DNA from 3 places in the Thermanaeromonas toyohensis ToBE genome. Region 1 is predicted to be linked to each of the others. Evidence: riboswitches for the same ligand, from Rfam matches in the RefSeq annotation. Region 1 holds a riboswitch; each other region holds the start of a gene.
What was found. A riboswitch is a leader RNA that binds a small molecule or an ion and turns the genes downstream of it on or off. The one in region 1 is predicted to bind cyclic di-GMP.
Positions count from the first base shown of each region.

Region 2: linked by a shared signal. The riboswitch ahead of B9A14_RS10050 (methyl-accepting chemotaxis protein) and the one ahead of B9A14_RS00070 (HD-GYP domain-containing protein) in region 1 are both predicted to bind cyclic di-GMP.
Region 3: linked by a shared signal. The riboswitch ahead of flgB (flagellar basal body rod protein FlgB) and the one ahead of B9A14_RS00070 (HD-GYP domain-containing protein) in region 1 are both predicted to bind cyclic di-GMP.

Region 1 covers NZ_LT838272.1:14,236-16,429, reverse strand. Annotated here, with positions in the region: gene B9A14_RS00070 (HD-GYP domain-containing protein) at 576-1,211, opposite strand; cyclic di-GMP riboswitch class I at 1,303-1,416, opposite strand; gene B9A14_RS00065 (AbrB/MazE/SpoVT family DNA-binding domain-containing protein) at 1,479-1,832, opposite strand; gene pnpS (two-component system histidine kinase PnpS) at 1,810-2,194, opposite strand, start outside.
Region 2 covers NZ_LT838272.1:1,942,276-1,944,469, forward strand. Annotated here, with positions in the region: gene B9A14_RS10050 (methyl-accepting chemotaxis protein) at 1-972, opposite strand, end outside; cyclic di-GMP riboswitch class I at 1,109-1,196, opposite strand; gene B9A14_RS10055 (FapA family protein) at 1,392-2,194, opposite strand, start outside.
Region 3 covers NZ_LT838272.1:992,169-994,362, reverse strand. Annotated here, with positions in the region: gene fliF (flagellar basal-body MS-ring/collar protein FliF) at 1-221, opposite strand, end outside; gene fliE (flagellar hook-basal body complex protein FliE) at 236-565, opposite strand; gene flgC (flagellar basal body rod protein FlgC) at 595-1,023, opposite strand; gene flgB (flagellar basal body rod protein FlgB) at 1,027-1,425, opposite strand; cyclic di-GMP riboswitch class I at 1,594-1,709, opposite strand; gene B9A14_RS04810 (bis-aminopropyl spermidine synthase family protein) at 1,815-2,194, opposite strand, start outside.

The sequences.
Region 1 (2,194 bases):
ATCCTATGCTCCGGGTAATAATAATAGCGTCAGGGTCCATAAGGGCCGAGCCCAGGAGATGGCCGGGTCCGCAAGGGCTCGGCCATCTCCGGCCAAAGGTCGGTACCGGGTCAAAAAGGCTCGGTACCGGCTGGCGGGAAGATCAAGGATAAGTCCGTCAAGGCTTGCCCCTAGTCCGAAGGATTAGGGGCAGGTCGGCAAGGATGATCCTTGGTCGAGCTAAGACAATTTAAGGTGCCGCAGGCAACCTTTAAAGGCTAGAGGTCGAACAAGATCGAGAGACCTTGTTCGGCTTCTCAGGTACTTTAAATTGTCGAGCTAAGGTTAGCATAGGTTCCGTAAGGGTCTATACCCGCCGAAAGGCTGGTATGGGCTCTGTAGGGATGTGTGTTAGCCGGTGTTAAGGTCCTTATGGGCTCTTTAAAAGGAAGGCCGCAAGATCGCGGCCTTCTTTGCTTTTGTTTTGGCAAGGTAAAAAAACGCCCAGAGAAATCTCTGGGCTAAGCTTAAGGTTTATATAAAAAAGGAGGTCAGAGGACGCTTGTAGTAAAGGGCTAGCGGGCTGTTCATTGATATCATAACTCATTACTGTTAAGTTTCCGTGTTGTTACGTTTAAGATCAGATTAATTTTTTCCGGTCTTAAGACCTGCCGGCCCTTAAGGAACCCTGCAGTAAGGGAAAAAAAGGCCTCTACAACTTGAGGATCAAATTGGCTACCACTACATTCCTCTAGCTCCCGCAGGGCTGCGCTTAAGCCGCGGGCTTCTTGGTAAGGCCGCCGTGAGGTCATGGCGTCAAAGGCATCAGCCAGGGCTATTATCCTAGCTCCTAGGGGTATCTTCGTGCGGGATAGCCCATAATAACCCCTACCATCCCATCTTTCATGGTGGTAAAGGATTATTTCCTTAATAGGCTGCCAAGGAAAGGTATCCGGTAGAAGGTGGCACCCTTCCTCCGGGTGTTTATACATCTTTTCCCACTCCGCAGGGGTAAGCTGACCCTTCTTATGTAATATAGCCCGGGGAATTTTGAGTTTGCCGATATCGTGAAATAGAGCGCCTAAAAAAATCTTCTCCACTTCTTGGTACTCTAATCCAAGCTCCATGGCTACCTGGCGAGCAGTAACGGCTACATGCAGGCAATGGTAGTAAGTGAGGCGCGAATGTCTAAACAAATCCTCAAGCAATGCGCTAACGGCGTAGGCGTCCACTTAAGGACATCCTCTCTTAAATTCTTTTTAATAAAACAAAATAACCTTGCTTCAGAGCAAGGCTCGCCAGGGTCACTTATACCCCTTAAGAGCTGGCAGCCTGGCGATCATAGCCTCCCTTTAGAGGAGCTAACCCCTTAAAGGGAAAAGCCTTAGACCCATGGCTTTGTGCCCCTGCCTTTCGACAGGTTTACCCTGAAGCAGCTCTTATTTCGAGATTTTTTTTGTGGTGGTAAATTTGTTCGACGCCGTTAGCCAAAATCCTCCTTAATCTGGTAGATTCCCACTCTTTCCCACAAAAATATCCAGTTCTAGCTCCCGGGCTAAAAGATACAGATATTTTTTAGCGCAGCGGCGACAGAGGGTCTGCCCCCAAACCTGTATTAAATCCACCTCACAACCGCAAAAAGTGCAAGCCCGCTGGGGGAATCCCTTGCGGATATACCACTGTCCGTCCTCCCGGAGGAGAAACTCTACTTCTTCCCCCGCCCGGATCTCTAGTTGCTGCCTCATTTCAGTGGGTAAAGTAACCCTACCCTTCTCATCCACCACCCGACGGTAAACTATCTCCCGGGACCCTCCTAAAGTCCCCACTACCTTACCTTCTCGTAACTCCTTCACCCCCTTCCTCCCCTTCGGCTATAGGGAGTATAAAGTAAAAGGTACTACCTTGCCCTACTTGACTATGGACTCCTACCGTCCCACCATGGGATTCTACCATATGCTTTACAATAGATAACCCCAAGCCTGTACCCCCAAGTTCCCGGGAACGGGCCTTATCCACCCGGTAAAACCGTTCAAAGACCCGAGGCAAGCTTTCCTTCGGGATCCCTATGCCGGTATCCCGCACCTCCACCCGTATCTTAGATCCTTCCCGCTCTGCAGCTACAGTTACCGAACCACCCCTCGGAGTATATTTGATCCCGTTATCTAAAAGGTTAAGGAGAACCTGTTCTAGAAAGTTTTCCGGGAACTTCAAAAGG
Region 2 (2,194 bases), 1.4 Mb from region 1:
GGCCTGCTGCTCAACCCCTTGTAAAGCTTGCTCAGTTGCGCTGGCTTGCTCTTCAGCAGTAGCTGCTATTTGCTCGCTTCCCTTTTGGAATTCAGCCACTGCCTTTTCTACTTCAGTAATTAGCTGTTCGATCCTAGTTGCACTCTCTACTACGTTGACTACGGAGCTAGCTATCTTCTTAAGCTCATCAGTTATAACTTTGCCCTTTTCTGTTTCACCTCTAGCTACCTCGGCTGCTTTATTAATAGCTTCCGCCACTATCCGTACATCTTCTTGCACGCTATCCACTATCTTCCGTATATCACTGGCTGCTTTCTCGGAAGTTTCTGCCAGGGTCCTTACTTCGTCGGCTACTACGGCAAAACCACGGCCGTGTTCCCCAGCCCGTGCGGCCTCAATCGCAGCATTTAGAGCCAAAAGGTTAGTTTGGTCAGCGATCCTTACGACAGTCCTAACAATCTCACCAATCTTGGCCGCTTCTTCTTCCAGCCTTGCCACCAGTCTGGCCGATTCTTCGCTTCTAGCAGCGCTATCGTCTACACCTTGGATCAGTTCTTCGATGTCTTGAGATGTGCGGTTTACTAAATCCCTTATGGCTTCACAACGGGACAGCGACTCCCGTGCCTGCTTTACAGAGATTTTCGCCGCCTCGCCAATAACCTGTATGGCAGCCAAAGACTGCTCGGTAGCACTGCTAGCCTCCTGAGCTCCGCTGGCTATTTGTTCCATAGCGCTGCGCAATTCTTCTACAGCACTTGAAGCCTGTTCAACTCCAGAAGAAAGTTGTTCTGTTGCACTAGCTATCCGCTCAGCTATCTGTTGCTGCTTGGCAAAGGTTCGAGCCTGCCTCCTGCGCGCTTCTATCTCTTTCTTATCTCCCTCCTTTACTAGTTCAGTCTTAGAAGTATCCCTATATACCCCTCGGCTGCCCGTAGGTAAAGGTTCTAATGTTTTGGTAGAGGTAATAGCCATAGGTGTTGCCTCCTTCTTAATTTTTGGTAGTTATGACTTATCTTGCTTTAAGTTAAATAAACTTAAATCTAAAATTAGGCTTAAAATAAGCTTAAAATAAAAGGGAGCACGTTTCTGCTCCCTCCTACCTCGATGCACCGGCAGCCTGGCAGCCTTAGCTTAGATCCCGCCTTAGGCCCATGACTTTGCGCCCCGCCCTTTCGAACGGTTTGCCCTTCTCGGTGCAGATAACGTACCTTTCCTGTAGCCTTCTAACTTACTCAGCCCTTATCTCTTATTTTATTTTGCTGTTATTTTATTCGACATTATGTCTAAAAATCCTCTTTTTAAGTTAAAATTATCCCTTGCATTGTTTGAAGATCAAGGAGAAATTTGTCGAAAAACCGCAGGTATTTTGGCCGCCCTGAATCCAAGCTCTTTTACCTCCAAGGTATAACATCTATTTCACCTTCCGCGTTAAGGCGAAGCCTTATTTTTCTTTCTTCCCTGGTGAAGGGATAGATTCGGACACCTATTTTTACAAAACTATTTTCATAGGCATGTTCGATAGTGACTACGCCTTTTTCCTGTACCGTGACTGTACTTTTGGCTCCGCCCCGGGTGCCCAGTTCCCTTACGTACACATCCTCTCCTGCCTTTATTTCCCCGCCTCTAAAGGCGCCATGGATTATAACCTTTTTTCCTGCTTCGATATAAGAATTGTCACAACCTATACGGCTTACAGTTACGCTTCCTGAGGCGATAATTTTGGAGTTAAGCACATAGCCCACAGTCACGTTGCCGTTTTCTGTTTTGTCCTGGATTTGAATATGGCCTAGCAATTCCATAGCCTCATTGTACAGTTCCTCTATCTCTTCGATGCTGACTATGGCAAGGGGTAGGCGTACTAACTTATACTCCATGTTATTTAAAAACCGGGTGAGGGGAGGATACTCAAAGGGGAGCTTCTTGACGTACTCTCTAAGGACCTGAATAGATGCTGGAATACCAGGATACTTCCGTTCAAGCAACAATTTGACTAAAGGGCCGATGGTGCTTCCTGTGTACTTCTCTTTAAGCTGGTTGAGGGCCAGAAATAGCTCTTCTATCTGAGATGATATCCTCTTTAGGAGGGGAAGACCGTTCCTTAGGAGAGCGAACTTCTCTCCAGCGATTATAGTTGAAGCGTGGACGTTGCCCTTGATCACTACAGAATCCTGGGCTTTGATACTGGCTCCAGAAA
Region 3 (2,194 bases), 980 kb from region 1:
TAAGGTATTTTCATCTCCTTAAGCTTCTCCACTACAGCCGCCGCATCTCTTTGGTCGAGCTTGGTAAATAAGGGTACATAAGAGGGCTTTACAAGCCAGTACAAAAAGAAACCCATGGCTACTAACCCTGCCGAAATCACCACAGCCAAAGCCGAACGCCTAGCCGGGGACAGGCTAGACCAATACCCTGTAACCTTCTTAAGCCACTCCCGCCCTTTCATGCTTTATAGAGCTCCTACACTTGCATCCGCGAAATTTCCTGATAAGCTTCGATAACTTTATTTCTAACTTGTACAGCCAGTTGCAGGGCGAGACCTGCTTGCTCCAAGGCCAGCATAACTTCGTGTATGTCTTGGATATCTCCTGCTAGGTACTGGAGAGTAAGTTTATCAGCCTTCTGCAGGGTCTCATTTAAATCCGCTAGCTTCTCCTTGAGGATCTCTTGGAAGGAAGCTGCTAATTCTCCTGCACCAACCGGTTTTGTTCTTTGGCCTTCTCCCAAGCTCAAAGGAGGAGAAGTAGGGAGGAGAGATAATCCTTGCACCATCGCGTTCCCTTCCTTCAACCTCTCGCTTTTTCAGCCTGCTTTCTCCTTTAAACACGGCCTATCTCCAAAGCTTTCAAGGCCATGGACTTAGCTGCATTAAAAGCAATTACATTAGCCTCGTAGGCCCGGGAAGCAGTGATGAGGTCTATCATCTCATTTACCACGTTAATGTTAGGGAGGGCAACATATCCCCGGGTATCCGCATCAGGGTGAGTTGGATCATACACTAAGCGCGGAGGCGTATTATCCTCAGCAATACCCACTACCCGTACACCATAGCCTGGGGCTTGAGGCCCTGGAATCCCCTTGAGCTCCCGGAGCCGTTCAGCAAAGATAGCTACCTTTCGGCGGTAGGGCCCGCCTCGGGCCGTCCGGGTGGTATAGATATTGGCTAAATTGCTAGCTATAAGATCCAGCCGCAAGCGCTCGGCCGTAAGCCCGGAAGCGCTGATAGCCAAGCCAGGGAGAAGCTCCAAATTTTACCGCCTCCCTTCATTGATAACATAGCGCCACATCCCTAAACGCCCGTTTAACTGTTGTACAGCGAGGTTATAATTCAAGGAATTCATAACCAGCTCCACCATTTCCCGCTCGATGTCTACATTATTACCGTCCCGGCGCATAGCAGTGAAGCGATCCTGCTCTACCCTCGGTTCTACTTCAGGACCAGAGCCCGGTAGGTGCCTGGGATGCGTCCGGTACAACGTCAATCCCTGTTCCCCGCGCAAGGCGCGCCTTAAGCTTTCTTCAAAAGTGACGTAATAGCGCTTGAAGCCTGGTGTATTGGCGTTGGCTAAGTTATGGGCGATAACCCGCTGCCGTAGAGCAGCAGCTTCGAGGACTTTTCGTAAGGCCTCCCCTACCGCCGACAAAAACACCCTTCTTTCCCTTCTTTCTCCTGTTTTTCACCTTTATCCAACAGTGTAATAAGAAATTGGTAAAAAGTGTAGGAGGCTAAAGTCCCTATTTTTCTATGGGACCATAGTCCTAAAACGACCAAAAAAGCCCGCTCCGAACAAGGGCGGGCAAACTACAAGCTTTCCAGCCCCGGCAGCCTGGCGATCTTAGCCCCGGTAAGCCCAGGGAAGCTACTCGGGCCACCGGAGCCTTAGACCCATGGCTTTGCGCGCATCCCCTTTCGGAGAGCTTGCCCTTAACGGAGCGCTAAGTAAGAAATTTTTACCTTGATGGTTAATACTTATTCAACACAAAATGCCAAAATCCTGCAGGGTTCTCCAAAATTTAGCTAAAGTTTTGGTTAAAATTTTTAACTACCCTGGCTTCCATAAATAAGAGCCTCTTCATCTACATAAAGCTCGCAAGCGGCCGGTTCGTTTTTAACCGCTTCCACCCGTTCCAAAACCTGTATTCTATACATGGCCGAATGGTACCAATTCATCTGGGGCTCTACCTCAACAAAGGGGAGCTTCGCCTTAAGGCTGGGAAGGAGATAATCCCAATTCACATACTGGTTAAAGTCTTCAATAATATCCGTGATGGTTACTTTAAACTTTCCTACTAGAAGCTGCTGGAGCCGATTCCACTTCTTAAGGGAAGATTCAGCATGGGTTAAACCAAAATACCCGGCGCAACCCTCCCCTTTGAGACTAGCCAATCCCCGGCTAAGGCATACTTCCAAAGCTTCTA